One region of the Ensifer sp. GW821-FHT05G01 genome, then DNA from elsewhere that is predicted to be linked to it. Evidence: predicted binding sites of a transcription regulator. Region 1 holds the regulator's gene; the other holds the start of a gene.
What was found. The regulator HrcA, encoded in region 1, represses chaperone genes, less so after heat shock. The targets are predictions, from matches to a motif close to GTTAGCACTCNCNNNNNGNGAGTGCTAAC.
Positions count from the first base shown of each region.

Region 1 (7,631 bases):
TGCCGCAACGCCGATGGAGGTTCTCTACGATACGACCAAAGGCGCCTGCCACATGTTTGCCCGCGCCATCGCCGTCGAATTCCGCGACCGCGGCATCCGCTGCAACGCGGTCTGCCCCGGCTTCATCGCCACCGATCACGGCAAGCGCGAACTGGTCGGTCTCAGCAAATACGGCGTCGACGTGTCGGAGGCAGCGATCGCCGCCCAGCAGGGCCGCATGTGCGACCCGAAGGAAGTGGCGAACGCCGCACTGTTTCTTGCCAGCGACGAGGCGAGCTTCGTCAACGGCACGCATCTGTTCGTCGACAATTGCTTCACAGCGGTCTGAGGGGAGGAAAAGACATGCTTCAATCAGGTGGCCACTGGCGCAACTGGGTCGGAAATCAATCATGCATCGTGCGCCAGCGCGGCGCGCCGGAGAGCGAGGCGGCGCTCGCCGAGATGGTCCGCGAGGCAACGTCGCAGGGGCTCAACGTCCGCTGCGCCGGCTCCGGTCATTCCTTTACGCCGGTGGCATTGACCAGCGGGCTGCATCTGACGCTGTCGAACATGCAGGGCGCCGTCAATATCGACCAGGCGCGCAAACGTGTCGCCGTGAAGGCCGGCACGACCATCAACCAGCTCGGCAAGGTCCTGAAGTCGAACGGTCTCTCGCTCATCAACCAGGGTGACATCGACAGCCAAGCCTTGGCGGGCGCGCTCACCACCGGCACCCATGGCACCGGGGCCACGCTCGGCAACATGGCCTCGCAGATCGTCGGCATGCGGCTCGTGCAGCCGGATGGCAGCGTTCTCGTCGTGGACGAGACCACGCCCGACCTCCTGGAGGCGGCGCGTGTTTCGATCGGCATGCTCGGCGTCATCTCCGAGATCACGCTGCAGGCGATGGACAGCTACAACCTGCATGAAAAGCTCTGGCGCTGCACCTTCGACGAGATGATCGAGCAGCACGACGAACTCGCCGCCAGGCACCGGCACTTCGGCTTCTTCTGGTGCCCGGTGCCCGAAAGCCGGCATTGCTACTGCCTGCCTGATACCGCGTCGGTTTCGACGACGGTCAAGACCTCTGATGTCTGCGAGATGAAGGTGATCGACATCACCGACCGGCCGCCGATGGAGGAGGGCTTCGAGAAGATCGCCTATTCCTCGGAGATCTATCCGATCGAATACGTTCCGAATTTCCACGAGCTGGAATATGCGGTGCCCGTTGCCCACGGCAAGGATGCCGTGAAAGCGGTGCGCAAGCTGATGCTGGAAAAGCATCCGACCTGCATCTACCCGATCGAGTATCGCTTCACGGCCGGCGACACCGGCTGGATCAGCCCGTTCTACGAGCAGGATTCGATCACGCTATCGGTCTCGGGCGAACCGGGCACGGACTACTGGGAATACTTGAAGGATGTCGACACGATCCTGCGCCAGTACGGATCGCGACCCCATTGGGGCAAGCTGCATTTCCTCGGCGCCGACGACGTGACAGCGCTCTATCCGCGCGCCGGCGACTTCCGAGCCTTGCGGGCAAAAATCGACCCGGAGGGACGCTTCCTCAACGACCACCTGCGGCAGCTGTTTGGCTGATACCGGCCTGCATCGCCGGGACCGCCGAAAACGAAAACGCCGCGCGTCCTAAGGGACGCGCGGCGTTGAAACAGATCAGACTGCAGCTCAGGCCGCCGGGCTGTCGCCCTCTGTCGCGGCGGCCTTCGGGCCACCCTTGGACACGCCGACCATGGCCGGACGCAGGACGCGGTCGCCGATGGTGTAGCCGGCCTGGACGACCTGCAGCACCGTGTTGTTCGGCACATCGGCGTTCGGGATTTCGAACATGGCCTGGTGGAAGTTCGGATCGAACTTCTGGCCTTCCGGCTCCAGCTTCTTCACGCCGTGGCGCTCGAGCGCCGAGAGCATGGCGCGCTCGGTCATCTCGACGCCTTCGATCAGAGCGTTGAGGCCGGTTTCGCCGGCTTCCTTGGCTTCCGCCGGAATGGCATCGAGCGCCCGGCGCAGATTGTCGGAGACGGCCAGCATGTCGCGGGCAAAGCCTGCGACCGAATAGGACTTGGCATCCTTGACGTCGCGCTCGGTGCGGCGACGCAGGTTGTCCATCTCGGCGGCGAGCCGCAGATACTTGTCGCGCAGGTCGTTGTTCTCGGCTCTGGCAAGTTCCAGCGGATCGGCTTCGGCAACCGGCGCTGCTTCCACAACCTCGGGCGTAGCGTTGTCTGCCTCGTCGTTGGCGGCAGCTTCGTGTCCGTGCTTGTTTGTTTCGTCGGTCATGACGTTCTCCGGTGTATCGTCTGTCGTGTCTTTCGCATTTTCACACCCGCGCGCAACGATGGCCGCATGGCGAGAAAATGCCCAGTGACTGGATTTGATGCCGATATCGAGGTTTAGGGCCGAAAAATCAAGGGTTCAATGCTGTCTGCGGCCAAAAGCGCTCGTTCAGCGCGAAAGCCGCGACATCAGCTGCGCGGTATAGTCGACCATCGGCACGATGCGCGAATAGTTGAGCCGCGTCGGACCGATGACGCCGACGGCGCCGACGATCCGATCCTCGCTGTCACGATAGGGCGCAACAATCAGCGAAGAACCGGACAATGAAAACAACTTGTTCTCCGAACCGATGAAGATCCTTACCCCCGGCCCGCTTTCGGCGAGATCGAGCAATTCGATCAGGCTGTCCTTCTTTTCCAGATCGTCGAACAGCATGCGCAGGCGGTCGATGTCCTCGGTTCCTTCCAGACCCTCGAGCAGGTTGGCGCGACCGCGCACGATTAGCCGTGCCGGCTTTTCATCGCCCTCGCTGCCCGACCAGATCGCCAATCCGCGCTCGACCAGATCCTGCGACAGCGCATCGAGTTCGCTGCGCACGGTCTGCTTGACCGTTTCAAGTTGCGAGCGCACCTCGCCGATCGTCTGGCCGGCGAGATGGGCGTTGAGGAAATTCGCGGCCTCCGTCAGCTGCGAGCTCGTCACGCCGGCAGGAAGCTCGATGATGCGGTTTTCGACCTGATCGTGCTCGCCGACGAGCACCGCCAGCGCCTTCGTCGGCGCCAGTCGGATGAATTCGACATGTTTGAGAACGGGATCGTTCTTGGCGGTGATGACAAGACCAGCGCCGCGCGACATGCCCGACAGCATCTGGCTCGCCTCTGCCAGCAGCGTGTCGACCGGCTGGGTATGGTCGCTGCGCCGCACGTGGCGGTCGATCGAGGCACGATCCTCGGCCGAGAGATTGCCGACCTGCATGAAGGCATCGACGAAGAAGCGCAGGCCCGTCTGCGTCGGCAGGCGACCGGCGCTGACATGCGGCGAATAGATGAGCCCGAGATCTTCGAGATCGCTCATCACATTGCGCACGGAAGCCGGCGACAGCGACATCGGCAGCAACCGCGAAAGGTTGCGGGAGCCGAGCGGTTCGCCGTTGTTCAAATAGGTTTCGACGATGCGACGGAAGATTTCACCGGAACGCTCGTCCAGCGCCGCCGCGATATCGGTCACTCCGGGATTGCGCAGTACCATGTCGCTCCATGTTCGCAGGCCAATCCTGCCGCCGGAAATATAGTGATCCCCGCGGCCGATAGCAAAAGGGAAAAATCGCCCCGGTCGCCTAGTATCCACCGGTTCCCTTTACCTCTGCCATGCTCTAGAAGGCTCACCAGATACGATAGGAGTTTGATGATGCGGCCATCCGGCAGAAAAATCGACCAAATGCGCAAGGTTTCGTTCGAGCGCAATTTCTCCAAGCACGCGGAAGGCTCCTGTCTGGTGCGGTTCGGCGACACGCACGTCTTGTGCACTGCCAGCCTTGAGGAAAAGGTTCCGGCCTGGCTGCGCAATGGCGGCAAGGGCTGGGTGACGGCCGAGTACGGCATGCTGCCGCGCGCCACCGGCGAGCGCATGCGCCGTGAAGCCTCGAGCGGCAAACAGAGCGGTCGCACCCAGGAGATCCAGCGCCTGATTGGCCGGTCGCTACGCGCCGTCGTCGATCTGCCGGCGCTCGGCGAACGCCAGATCTCGATCGACTGCGACGTCATCCAGGCTGATGGCGGCACGCGCACGGCCTCGATCACCGGCGCCTGGGTGGCTCTGCACGACTGCCTGAAATGGATGGAAGCCCGCAACATGGTGAAGGTGGAGAAGGTCCTGAAGGACCACGTCGCCGCCATTTCCTGTGGTATCTTCGCCAACCAGTCGATCATCGACCTCGACTATCTCGAAGACTCCGCTGCCGAGACCGACGCGAATTTCGTGATGACCGGAACCGGCGGCATCGTCGAAATCCAGGGAACGGCCGAGGGCAAGCCCTTCTCGGAAGAGGAATTCGCAGGCCTGCTCGGACTTGCAAAGACCGGCATTGCCGAACTGGTCGCGCTGCAGAAGCAGGCGATATCAGGCTGACAAAAGGGACGGAAACGATGGCCCCGGCGCTGGAAGGCATTCTCGAGACAGCGCTCTACGCGCCGGACCTCGATGGCGCCGAGGCCTTCTACGGCGGTGTGCTCGGGCTGCAAAAGATCACGCGCGCCGGCAATCGGCATGTGTTCTTCCGTTGCGGCCCGGGCGTTCTGCTGGTTTTCAATCCGACGGAGACGATCAAGCCGCCCTCGCCGGATGCCGCCCTGCAGGTGCCGCCGCACGGGACCACCGGCCAGGGCCATATGTGCTTCCGCGTCGCACGAGAGGCGCTCGACGCATGGAAGTCCAGGCTGGAAACGGCGGGCGTCGCGATCGAGGCCGATGTTGCCTGGCCGAACGGTGCGCGGTCCTTCTATTTTCGCGATCCGGCCGGCAACAGCCTCGAATGCGCGGAACCGGGCCTCTGGTCCATCGAATGAAACGTGGCCCCTGCGCCCGCATCTTTTAAGAGAAGACACATCATGCGCACACTGGATGACAAGACGCTCATCGTCGCCAGCCACAACGCCGGCAAGATCCGCGAAATCCGAGACCTGATCGGCCCGCTCGGCTTCGAGGCCAAGTCTGCCGCCGACCTCAACTTCGTCGAACCCGATGAAACCGGTACCACTTTCGAAGAAAACGCGACGATCAAGGCGCTTGCCTCGGCCAAGGCCTCGGGCCTGCCGGCGCTTTCGGACGATTCTGGCCTGGCGATCGACGCGCTTGACGGTGCGCCCGGCGTCTACACCGCCAACTGGGCCGAGCGCGAAGACGGTAGCCGCGATTTCGCCATGGCGATGCAGAAGGTCGAGGACGCTCTCCAGGACAAGGGTGCCAGCGCGCATGACAAACGCACCGCCCGTTTCGTCTCGGTGCTCTGCCTTGCCTGGCCGGACGGCCATGTCGAACTGTTCCGCGGCGAGGTCGAGGGCCACGTCGTGTGGCCGCCGCGCGGCGACCAGGGCTTTGGCTACGACCCGGTCTTCCAGCCGAAGGGTTACGACACCACATTTGGCGAGATGAGCGCAGACGAGAAACACGGGTGGAAGCCGGGTGACGCGCAGGCCTTGTCGCACCGTGCCCGCGCGTTCAAGATCTTCGCAGAAACCTGCCTTGGAGCGTGACGCGGAAACGTGTATGCGGGTTTCCGCTGCCGCCCCGGCTCCAGTTTATGAGAACCAAACTTGTCGATGATCCCAGGTCGATCGACCCAACGTCATCGAGATCGACCGCATGAGAGACGCGACAATGCACACGGCCACGCTATCGGCGATCGGTGACGGCATGGATCCCGGCTTCGGGATCTATGTGCACTGGCCGTTCTGCGCGGCCAAATGCCCCTATTGCGACTTCAACAGCCATGTGCGCCACCAGCCGATCGACCAGCCGCGCTTCGTCGCCGCCTTCCTCAAGGAGATGGCGGAGGCGCGCGAGCTTTCAGGTCCGCGCACCGTCACCAGCATCTTTATGGGCGGTGGCACGCCGTCGCTGATGGATCCTGCCACGGTCGATGCGATCCTTTCGGGCATCGCGCGCGAATGGCATGTGCCCGATGGTATCGAGATCACCATGGAGGCCAACCCTTCGAGCGTCGAGGCGACGCGCTTCCACGGCTACCGCGCCGCCGGCGTCAACCGCGTTTCGCTCGGCGTCCAGGCCCTGAACGACCGGGACCTCAAGTTTCTCGGGCGGCTGCACAATGTCGAGGACGCGCTGAAGGCGATCCGGCTGGCGCGCGAAATCTTCCCGCGCATGTCCTTCGACCTGATCTATGCCCGCCCCAACCAGACCGTCGAGGAATGGGAGCGCGAGCTCAAGGAGGCCGTCTCCTACGCGGTCGACCATCTGTCGCTCTATCAGCTGACGATCGAAGAGGGCACGCCCTTCTACGGCCTGCACAAGGCCGGCAAGCTGATCGTTCCGGACGGCGAGCAATCGGCGGTTCTGTACGAGGCGACGCAGGATATCACCGCGTCGATCGGCATGCCGGCTTACGAGGTCTCCAACCACGCTCGTCCCGGTGCCGAAAGCCGGCACAACCTGACCTACTGGCGCTATGGCGATTATGCCGGCATCGGCCCCGGTGCCCATGGCCGCCTCAGCGTCGGCGGCGCGAAGGTGGCAACGGCCACGGAACGCAAGCCGGAGGAATGGCTGCGGCTGGTCGAAACCTATGGCCACGGCATGGTCGAGCGCGAAGTCCTCGATCTTGAGGCACAGTCGGACGAATTGCTGCTGATGGGGCTGCGGCTCAAGGAAGGCGTCGATCTCGCCCGCTGGCAGTCACTGTCCGGCCGCGATCCCGATCCGGACCGCGAACAGTTCCTCATCGATCATGGCTTCATCGAGCGGCTCGGCAATTCGCGGCTGAGATGCACCCCCTCCGGCATGCTGATCCTCGACGCCGTCGTCGCCGACCTTGCCTGCTGAAGTCTTGCAGGCGCGCTGGCGCCCGGCCTGCAACGGTCCAACGGGTTACAATTAATCGTGCGTCTCGCCGGAAAGCGGCGTCGCCCGCATCGATGGTCTTTCTTCGAAGCCATCGAACCAATCGGCCAGCCTTTTGCGGTCACGGAACGATGGCAGGTGGCGGAAGGCCATCCAGGACAAGGTGGTCGCGAGCGCGATGTGGCCGATATCGAGAGGCGCGTCGACATCGAGCGTCTGCTCCAGCCAGTCATAGGTCTGTTCGACCTTTTCGGTGTAGCCGTCAGCCAAGGCCGGGTAGCGCAGACCTTCCGGGCGCCGATCCGTTTCCCAGCGCAACCCGATGCCTGCCTGCGCCAGGCCTTGCGCGACGGCCTGCAGTCTCAAGGCGCGCCAGCGTGGCTCGCCGCCTTCGGGGATCAGCCTGTGGCCATCATGCAGCGTATCGAAATAGGCGCAGATGACGTCGGAATCGAAGATCGCCTCCTCATTGGGCCGTAGGAGAACCGGCACCTTGCCGAGCGGGTTTTCCGCATGGACCTGCTCGTTGCGCAGCGTCGGGCTCGTCTCGTGATGGATCACCTGCAATTGCTCGGCAATGCCGACCTCGTGGGCGAAGACGAGCGCCTTGCGGGCGAAGGGGGAATGGGTCTGGTAGTAGAGGATCATGATGCCTCGCGAGCGTTGGGAAATTGGCGGTCCCGCGAAGATGTATTGCATCGACCAAGAGAAAGGCGCTCTGTTTCAGAGCGCCTTTCGCAAGTTTGTTTCGTCCCTCAGGATTTGAACGGATCGCCCTTCTC
Region 1 is NZ_JBWKSC010000001.1:314,020-321,650, reverse strand. It holds gene AC07UR_RS01630 (SDR family NAD(P)-dependent oxidoreductase) at 1-328, shown strand, start outside; gene AC07UR_RS01625 (D-arabinono-1,4-lactone oxidase) at 343-1,578, shown strand; gene grpE (nucleotide exchange factor GrpE) at 1,666-2,277, opposite strand; gene hrcA (heat-inducible transcriptional repressor HrcA) at 2,443-3,522, opposite strand; gene rph (ribonuclease PH) at 3,682-4,401, shown strand; gene AC07UR_RS01605 (VOC family protein) at 4,419-4,838, shown strand; gene rdgB (RdgB/HAM1 family non-canonical purine NTP pyrophosphatase) at 4,881-5,525, shown strand; gene hemW (radical SAM family heme chaperone HemW) at 5,650-6,831, shown strand; gene AC07UR_RS01590 (glutathione S-transferase family protein) at 6,883-7,497, opposite strand; gene AC07UR_RS01585 (DUF1801 domain-containing protein) at 7,605-7,631, opposite strand, start outside.

Region 2 (7,631 bases), 500 kb from region 1:
TGCATGCATTTCCTCGGCATGGCAGCACTCGATGTTCCCGGTCGCATCCGCTGGGACTGGACGCTGGTTGTTGCCTCGATCGTGGCCGGCTCGCTGTTCGATATCGGCGCACTGCGGACCATCGCGTTCGTCGGTCGACCGCTGAAGGCCAAGGTTCTGGCGACGCTGTTCATGACGCTCGGCATCGTCGCCTTGCACTTTACCGCCATGGGCGCCGTGACGATCGAGGCCGATTTTCTGCTGGCGCCACCCCAAGGCATGATACAGCCGCATTTTCTGGCCTTCGTCATCGCCGGAACCGCCTTCTTCCTGCTGACGACGGTTTTGCTTGCCGCCGGCTTCGCACACCATGCCGAGCTTTCGGCCGCCGCTTCCGAACGCGAATTCGCCCGTTTCGTGCGCAGCGTCAAGGATTACGCCATCTACATGCTCGACGTGAAAGGCAACGTTGCGAGCTGGAATGCCGGAGCCGAAGCCAACAAGGGCTATACTGCCGACGAAATCATCGGCCTGAATTTCGCATGTTTCTATTCGCCTGAAGACCAGCGGGTAGGGCTGCCGCAGCGGGCACTCGACGAAGCCTGCGCCAACGGCAAGTTCGAGTGCGAAGGCTGGCGCTACCGCAAGGACGGCACCCGGTTCTGGGCGCATGTGGTGCTCGACCCGTTCCTGCACGACGATGGGACCCATGCGGGTTTCATCAAGATCGTCAAGGACATCACCAAGCAGAGGGCCGATGCGGATCACATCGCCGAAGTGAGCAAGAACCTCGACATCGCGCTCGAGAACATGTCGCAGGGCATCTGCCTCTTCGACAGCGGCGACCGTCTGTTGCTGTCCAATCGGCGCTGCCGCGAGATCTTCGGCTTCACTGAAACGCTCGCCGGAAAGGGACTGACGTTCCATCAGATTCTGGATGAGGTCTTTGCCCGGACATACTCCGATCCGGCAATCGCGCGGGCCAAGTCCGACGAACTCTATCAGAAGCATCGCGTCGATATGGTCGGCAAGGGCGGTGGCGACATCGTCGAAAAGCTGCCCAATGGACGCTCGATCCTGACCAAGCACCGCACCCTTTCCGATGGCGGCTGGGTCAGCACCTACGAGGACATCACCGAGCGCCTCGACAGCGAGGAACAGATTTCGTTCCTTGCCCGCCACGACAGCCTGACTGGCCTTCCGAACCGCTTGCAGTTCAGCAGCTACCTCGAAGAAGAACTCGGCGCGGCTGCCTGGTTCTCACGCAAGGTCGCCGTCATCGGCCTCGACCTCAACAAGTTCAAGGAAGTGAACGACCTGCACGGCCATGCCGCCGGCGACTTTGTGCTTGTCACGATCGCACAGCGAATGAAGTCGCTGCTCCAGGAGGGCGAATTCGTGGCGCGCTTCGGCGGCGACGAGTTTGCTGCCGTCAAGCGCTTCGAGGAGCTGTCGGAGCTCAACGACTTCGTCCGTCGCATCGAAAAGAGCCTGCATGAGGAAATGCGCTTCGGCGATTTCGAGTTGAAGTCCGGTGGTAGCATGGGTGTCGCCATCTATCCGCAGGACGCCGAGACGGCGGAAACGCTGATCAACAATGCCGACCTTGCGATGTACCGCGCCAAGGCGGCGCTCAACCAGACCGTCTGCTTCTACGAGGTGTCGATGGATGAGGCGGCGCGCCAAAGGCGCAGCCTTGCCAACGATCTGTGGGATGCGATCGAGAAGAGGCAGCTGGCACTGCATTATCAGGTGCAGAAGTCGGTGATGTCAGGCGACGTCATCGGTTATGAAGTGCTGCTGCGCTGGAACCATCCGGAGCGCGGCATGGTGCCACCGAACGAGTTCATTCCGCTTGCAGAAGAGTGCGGCGCGATCCTGCCGATCGGCGAGTGGGTTCTGCGCGAGGCCTGCCGAGAAGCGGCAGGATGGCAAAGTGCCCACAAGATCGCCGTCAATCTCTCACCGGTCCAGCTCGCCAACGGCGACATTGTCAGCCTGGTGGAAGCGGTTCTTTCCGAGACCGGCCTCGACCCGAAGCGGCTCGAACTTGAGATCACCGAGTCGACGATCATCGACGACAAGGAGCGTGCGCTGCTCACCCTGCGCCAGATCAAGGAACTGGGTGTCACGATCGCGATCGATGACTTCGGCACAGGCTATTCGTCGCTCGAGACGCTGAGGGCCTTCCCGTTTGACAAGATCAAGCTCGACAAGAGCTTCATGTGGGAAGTCGAGGCAAGCCCGCAGGCAAAGGCAATTGTCCGTGCCATCCTCGCGCTCGGACAGAGCCTCTCCGTTCCTGTTCTGGCCGAAGGCGTCGAGACACAGACGCAGCTCGACATCCTGCAGGCGGAAGGCTGTGACGAAGCGCAAGGCTACCTGCTCGGCCGGCCGGCGCCGATCTCAAGCCTCGTTTCCGGCAAGTCCAAGGTCGCGGCGGCCTGAGGGGACGCCATTGCGCCTTACCCTCGGGGATGCCGCTCCCGCGGTTGCCAAACCTTGCGAAAATGACGAGGCGCGCCTACTGGCGCAGCAGAGCCTTGCCGGCGCCTTCGACGAGGAAGCGTGGAAAGAAGAAGATGCCGTGGATCGTGCCCGAGTAGCGCTCCTCGAGGCCGGAGGATTCGCCGATACAGAACACCGGCTGCTTGTGGCCGGTTTCGAGGCTGATCGTCGTGGAAAAGCAGAACGACGAGCAACTGGTTGCCGCCTGCTCGAAAAGCTCGAGCACGTGATTGCGGTCGGCGGGGTCGTAGCAGCGAACGAAGTTGAGCAGCCCGCACTCGCTCTCGTTGAGACCATGGATCGCGGACGCCTTTTCGCCGAGCCGGAACAGGCCCGTCGACAGATCGCCCGACCAGCCCTCGGACACGCAGAACTGCTCCAGGAATTCCTGATGCGGAAGTCCGGAATGCATCTGTCCCGGGACACCGAGGGGAACTGAATTTGTTCTCGTGATCTTAAACACGGTCTACCCCAGCACGGCCCCTGGCGACTGTCGTTGTTCGACCAGGCGGGCACATCCCCACTATACAACCCTCGCCAACCATCAACCCATAGGAAGAAGAACACGCACGATAAGTCGTTTGCGTCTTTCTGTACGGAAAGGTCACCAAACTGTGACGTAGCTCGCCAAGCGAAATGATTTCGCAGGAAAGGCCGGCTTAATTTGCGATTAAATACTTATATGCTTTGCGTGATATTCTCAAAGAGAGCTTGGACACACAGTTAATATGAAAAGTTTGAGCTATTTTTCGCTCTCTTTAGGCCCGCCATCCAGTCTCTCGTGAATCTCTGTCCACTTGGGGCGTTGTTATAGTTCGTTTTTTTTCGACTTCAACGCTTTTTTAGTGCCGCTACAGCCGCCGGGTAATTTTTCGTGCGGACAGCTTAGGCGTGCGCATCCGATGCGGCCCGCGGATTGCCCGCAAAACAAGAAAGGGCGACCCGAGGGTCGCCCTTTCCGATCCGGATGGATCATCGTGGATCTGCTTGAACAGGTCCGCGACAGAGCTTTCGCCCTATCACATCATGTCCATGCCGCCCGTTCAGCGCGCTTGACGCGCTGAACCGCTCTTAGTGCATGGGCGAAACTTTATGGACAGTGCTGCGATTGGGCTGGCGCCCTATCACATCATGTCCATGCCGCCCATGCCGCCCATGCCGCCCGGCATTGCCGGAGCGTCCTTCTTCGGCAGTTCGGCAATCATGGCTTCCGTCGTGACGAGGAGGCCAGCAACCGAAGCTGCGTCCTGAAGGGCGGTGCGAACGACCTTGACCGGGTCGATGATGCCCATGGCAATCATGTCGCCGTATTCGCCGGTCTGGGCGTTGTAGCCGAAGTTGTCCTGGTCCTTGTCGAGGATCTTGCCGACAACGATCGAAGCTTCGTCACCAGCGTTCTCAGCGATCTGGCGAGCCGGAGCCTGCAGAGCGCGACGAACGATGTTGATGCCGGCTTCCTGGTCGTCGTTCACACCCTTGACAGTGATCTTGACGGAGGAACGCAGCAGGGCAACGCCGCCGCCCGGTACGATGCCTTCCTGAACAGCAGCGCGCGTCGCGTTGAGGGCGTCGTCGATGCGGTCCTTCTTTTCCTTCACTTCAACTTCCGTCGAGCCGCCAACGCGGATCACGGCAACGCCGCCAGCGAGCTTGGCAAGACGTTCCTGCAGCTTCTCGCGGTCGTAGTCGGAGGTGGTGTCTTCGATCTGAGCCTTGATCTGGGCAACGCGGCCTTCGATGTCGCTCTTCTGGCCGGCACCATCGACGATCGTGGTGTTTTCCTTGGAGATCGAAACCTTCTTCGCACGGCCGAGCATGTCGAGCGTGACGCTTTCGAGCTTGATACCGAGGTCTTCCGAGATCACGGTACCACCGGTCAGGATGGCGATGTCTTCGAGCATGGCCTTGCGGCGATCGCCGAAGCCCGGAGCCTTGACGGCAGCAATCTTCAGGCCGCCGCGCAGCTTGTTGACGACGAGCGTTGCAAGAGCTTCGCCTTCGACGTCTTCAGCGATGATCAGGAGCGGCTTGCCGGTCTGAACGACAGCTTCGAGAACCGGGAGCATGGCCTGGAGGTTCGAGAGCTTCTTCTCGTGGAGGAGAACGAAGACGTCGTCGAGGTCAGCGACCATCTTTTCCGGGTTGGTGACGAAGTAGGGGCTGAGGTAGCCGCGGTCGAACTGCATGCCTTCGACGACTTCGAGTTCGGTTTCGGCGGTCTTGGCTTCTTCAACCGTGATGACGCCTTCGTTGCCGACCTTCTGCATCGCTTCTGCGATGTCGAGGCCAATCTGACGCTCGCCGTTGGCCGAGATCGTGCCGACCTGTGCAACTTCTTCCGAAGTGTTGATCTTCTTGGCCTTGGCCTGGAGATCCTTGACGACTTCGCCGACAGCGAGGTCGATGCCGCGCTTCAGGTCCATCGGGTTCATGCCGGCAGCAACTGCCTTGGCGCCTTCGCGAACGATCGCCTGGGCGAGAACCGTTGCAGTCGTGGTGCCGTCGCCGGCGATGTCGTTGGTCTTCGAAGCAACTTCGCGGACCATCTGGGCGCCCATGTTTTCGAACTTGTCTTCGAGTTCGATTTCCTTGGCGACCGATACACCGTCCTTGGTGATGCGCGGAGCGCCGAAGGACTTGTCGATGATGACGTTACGACCCTTCGGGCCGAGCGTGACCTTTACGGCGTCAGCGAGGATGTCCACGCCACGCAGCATCTTTTCGCGCGCGGTGCGGCCGAATTTAATTTCTTTTGCAGCCATTTGAGAAAACTCCCGGGCTCATTGCCCATTGGTTGTCATGGAAAGGTGTGGACGACGGCTGATCAGCCGATGATGCCCATGATGTCGGCTTCCTTCATGATGAGAAGGTCTTCGCCGTTGATCTTGACTTCGGTGCCCGACCACTTGCCGAACAGAACGCGGTCGCCAGCCTTGACGTCGAGCGCGACAACCTTGCCGCTTTCGTCACGGGCGCCCGAGCCAACAGCGACGATTTCGCCTTCCTGCGGCTTTTCCTTTGCGGTGTCCGGAATGATGATGCCGCCCTTTGTCTTTTCCTCAGACTCGACGCGGCGGACGACAACGCGGTCGTGCAGCGGGCGGAAATTGGTGCTTGCCATTAGTCTAATCCCTCGATCAAATGACATTACGGATCGCTCATCGACCCGATGGATGGGTGTTAGCACTCTCATTTGTCGAGTGCTAGCGAGGCCGAGATAAGGCTGGGTCCGAGGCGAGTCAAGGATTGGCCGTTCAAAAAATTTCAGGCGACATGGTTATCGGCGGCGCAGGAAAGGCAACGAACGGCGGCCGAGCCGGAAGGTTGGCTTGCATACGGCATGAAGCAGTCGGAATTTGGGCAGGCCGGTCCAGGAGGCTTTGCCAGGCACCGAGGTTCGGTCCGGTGGCCTTCGCGATGCTTTGGATCAGCGATTTCTGGTTGTTGTGAAGCAGTTCGCATTCGATGTCTGGCGGGCTGCGAGCGGCCTTCTCGGCGCGAGCGGCGATCGCGTGTCGAATCCTTGGGAATGGCAGCGTTTTTCGTGAGGCGAGGCTTGTATTCTCGGCCCTTCCTTGCCATGCAAGCCGGAAACCGAGTTTGCAGGAAGCCCGCATGGCCGCAAGGATCAACAGTTTTCGGGAAATCGCAGGGCGTTATGACGTCGTGCTCTGTGACGTCTGGGGTGTTCTCCACAATGGCGTTCAGGCGTTTGCGTCCGCATGCGAAGCCCTGGCGGAGGCGCGTGCGGCCGGGCTGACGGTCGTGCTCATCACCAACTCGCCGAGGCCCAGCCCAGGCGTCAAGGTGCAGATCCGCGGACTTGGCGTTCCCGATGAAGCCTATGACCGCATCGTCACGTCGGGCGATGTGACGCGCGCGTTGATCGCCGCTGCCGACAAGAAGATCTTCTTCATCGGCGCCGAACGCGATCTGCCGCTGCTCGAAGGGCTCGGTACAGAGATCGTCTCGTCGGAAGATGCCAAGACCGTCGTCTGCGCCGGCTTCTATGATGACGAGACCGAAACGCCGGAACACTACCGTGCGACGCTGACCGGCCTTGCCAAGCGTAAGATCCCCTTCATCTGCGCCAATCCTGATCTGGTGGTCGAGCGCGGACATCGGCTGATCCCCTGCGCCGGCGCCATTGCCAAGCTCTATGAAGAACTGGGCGGCGAAGCCCGCATTGCCGGAAAGCCGTACATCGCCATCTATCGCGCGGCTCTGACGGAGGCCAAGGCCGTGCGCGGCGGGCTCGATCTGACGCGTGTCATTGCCATCGGCGACGGCATGCCGACCGATGTCAAGGGCGCCCAGGATGCTGGCTTCGACCTGCTCTACATCAGTGCCGGCATTCACGCGCAGGAATATATGAACGAAAGCCGGACCGACGAGGCGAAGCTTGCAGCCTTCCTGAAAAAGGAAGGCGCCTCGCCGAAATGGTGGATGCCGAGGCTCGCCTGACGGGAAGATTGAGATGACGGTTTTTCATCGCAACGAAACCCGCGACCCGCTGCCCGAGCATCTGCGCGGCGGCGTTGTCGCCATCGGCAATTTTGATGGCGTGCATCGCGGCCACCAATCAGTGCTGGAACGGGCGCTGGAAGAGGCGAAGGCCCGCGGCGTGCCCGCGCTGGTGTTGACCTTCGAGCCGCATCCGCGCACCGTCTTCCGGCCGGATACGCCGGTTTTCCGGCTGACGCCCGCGCCGCTCAAAGCCCGTATCCTTGAAGGCATGGGGTTCGGTGCCGTCATCGAGTATCCGTTCGACCGCACCTTCTCCGAGCTCTCCGCGTCCGATTTCATCCATCGGGTCCTCCTGGAATGGCTGCATGCCTCGCATGTCGTCACCGGCTTCGATTTCCATTTCGGCAAGGGCCGTGAAGGCGGTCCCGCCTTCCTGATGGCTGCGGGCGGCGACAATGGTTTTGGCGTCACGCTGGTCGATGCCTTCCGCGACGAGAACGCCTCGGTGATCTCCTCGAGCTTCATCCGCTCGCTTCTCGGGCAGGGTGACGTTTCCCATGCGGCCGGTCTGCTCGGCTATCGCTACACGGTCGAGGCGGAGGTGATTGACGGCAAGAAGCTCGGACGGACCCTCGGCTATCCCACGGCCAACATGCGGTTGCCACCCGAGGTCGAGC
Region 2 is NZ_JBWKSC010000001.1:810,758-818,388, forward strand. It holds gene AC07UR_RS03950 (bifunctional diguanylate cyclase/phosphodiesterase) at 1-2,427, shown strand, start outside; gene AC07UR_RS03955 (hypothetical protein) at 2,504-2,950, opposite strand; gene groL (chaperonin GroEL) at 3,612-5,249, opposite strand; gene groES (co-chaperone GroES) at 5,312-5,608, opposite strand; gene AC07UR_RS03970 (TIGR01459 family HAD-type hydrolase) at 6,103-6,951, shown strand; gene AC07UR_RS03975 (bifunctional riboflavin kinase/FAD synthetase) at 6,965-7,631, shown strand, end outside.
Region 2: the regulator HrcA is predicted to act here: its motif matches at 5,667-5,695, upstream of groES (co-chaperone GroES).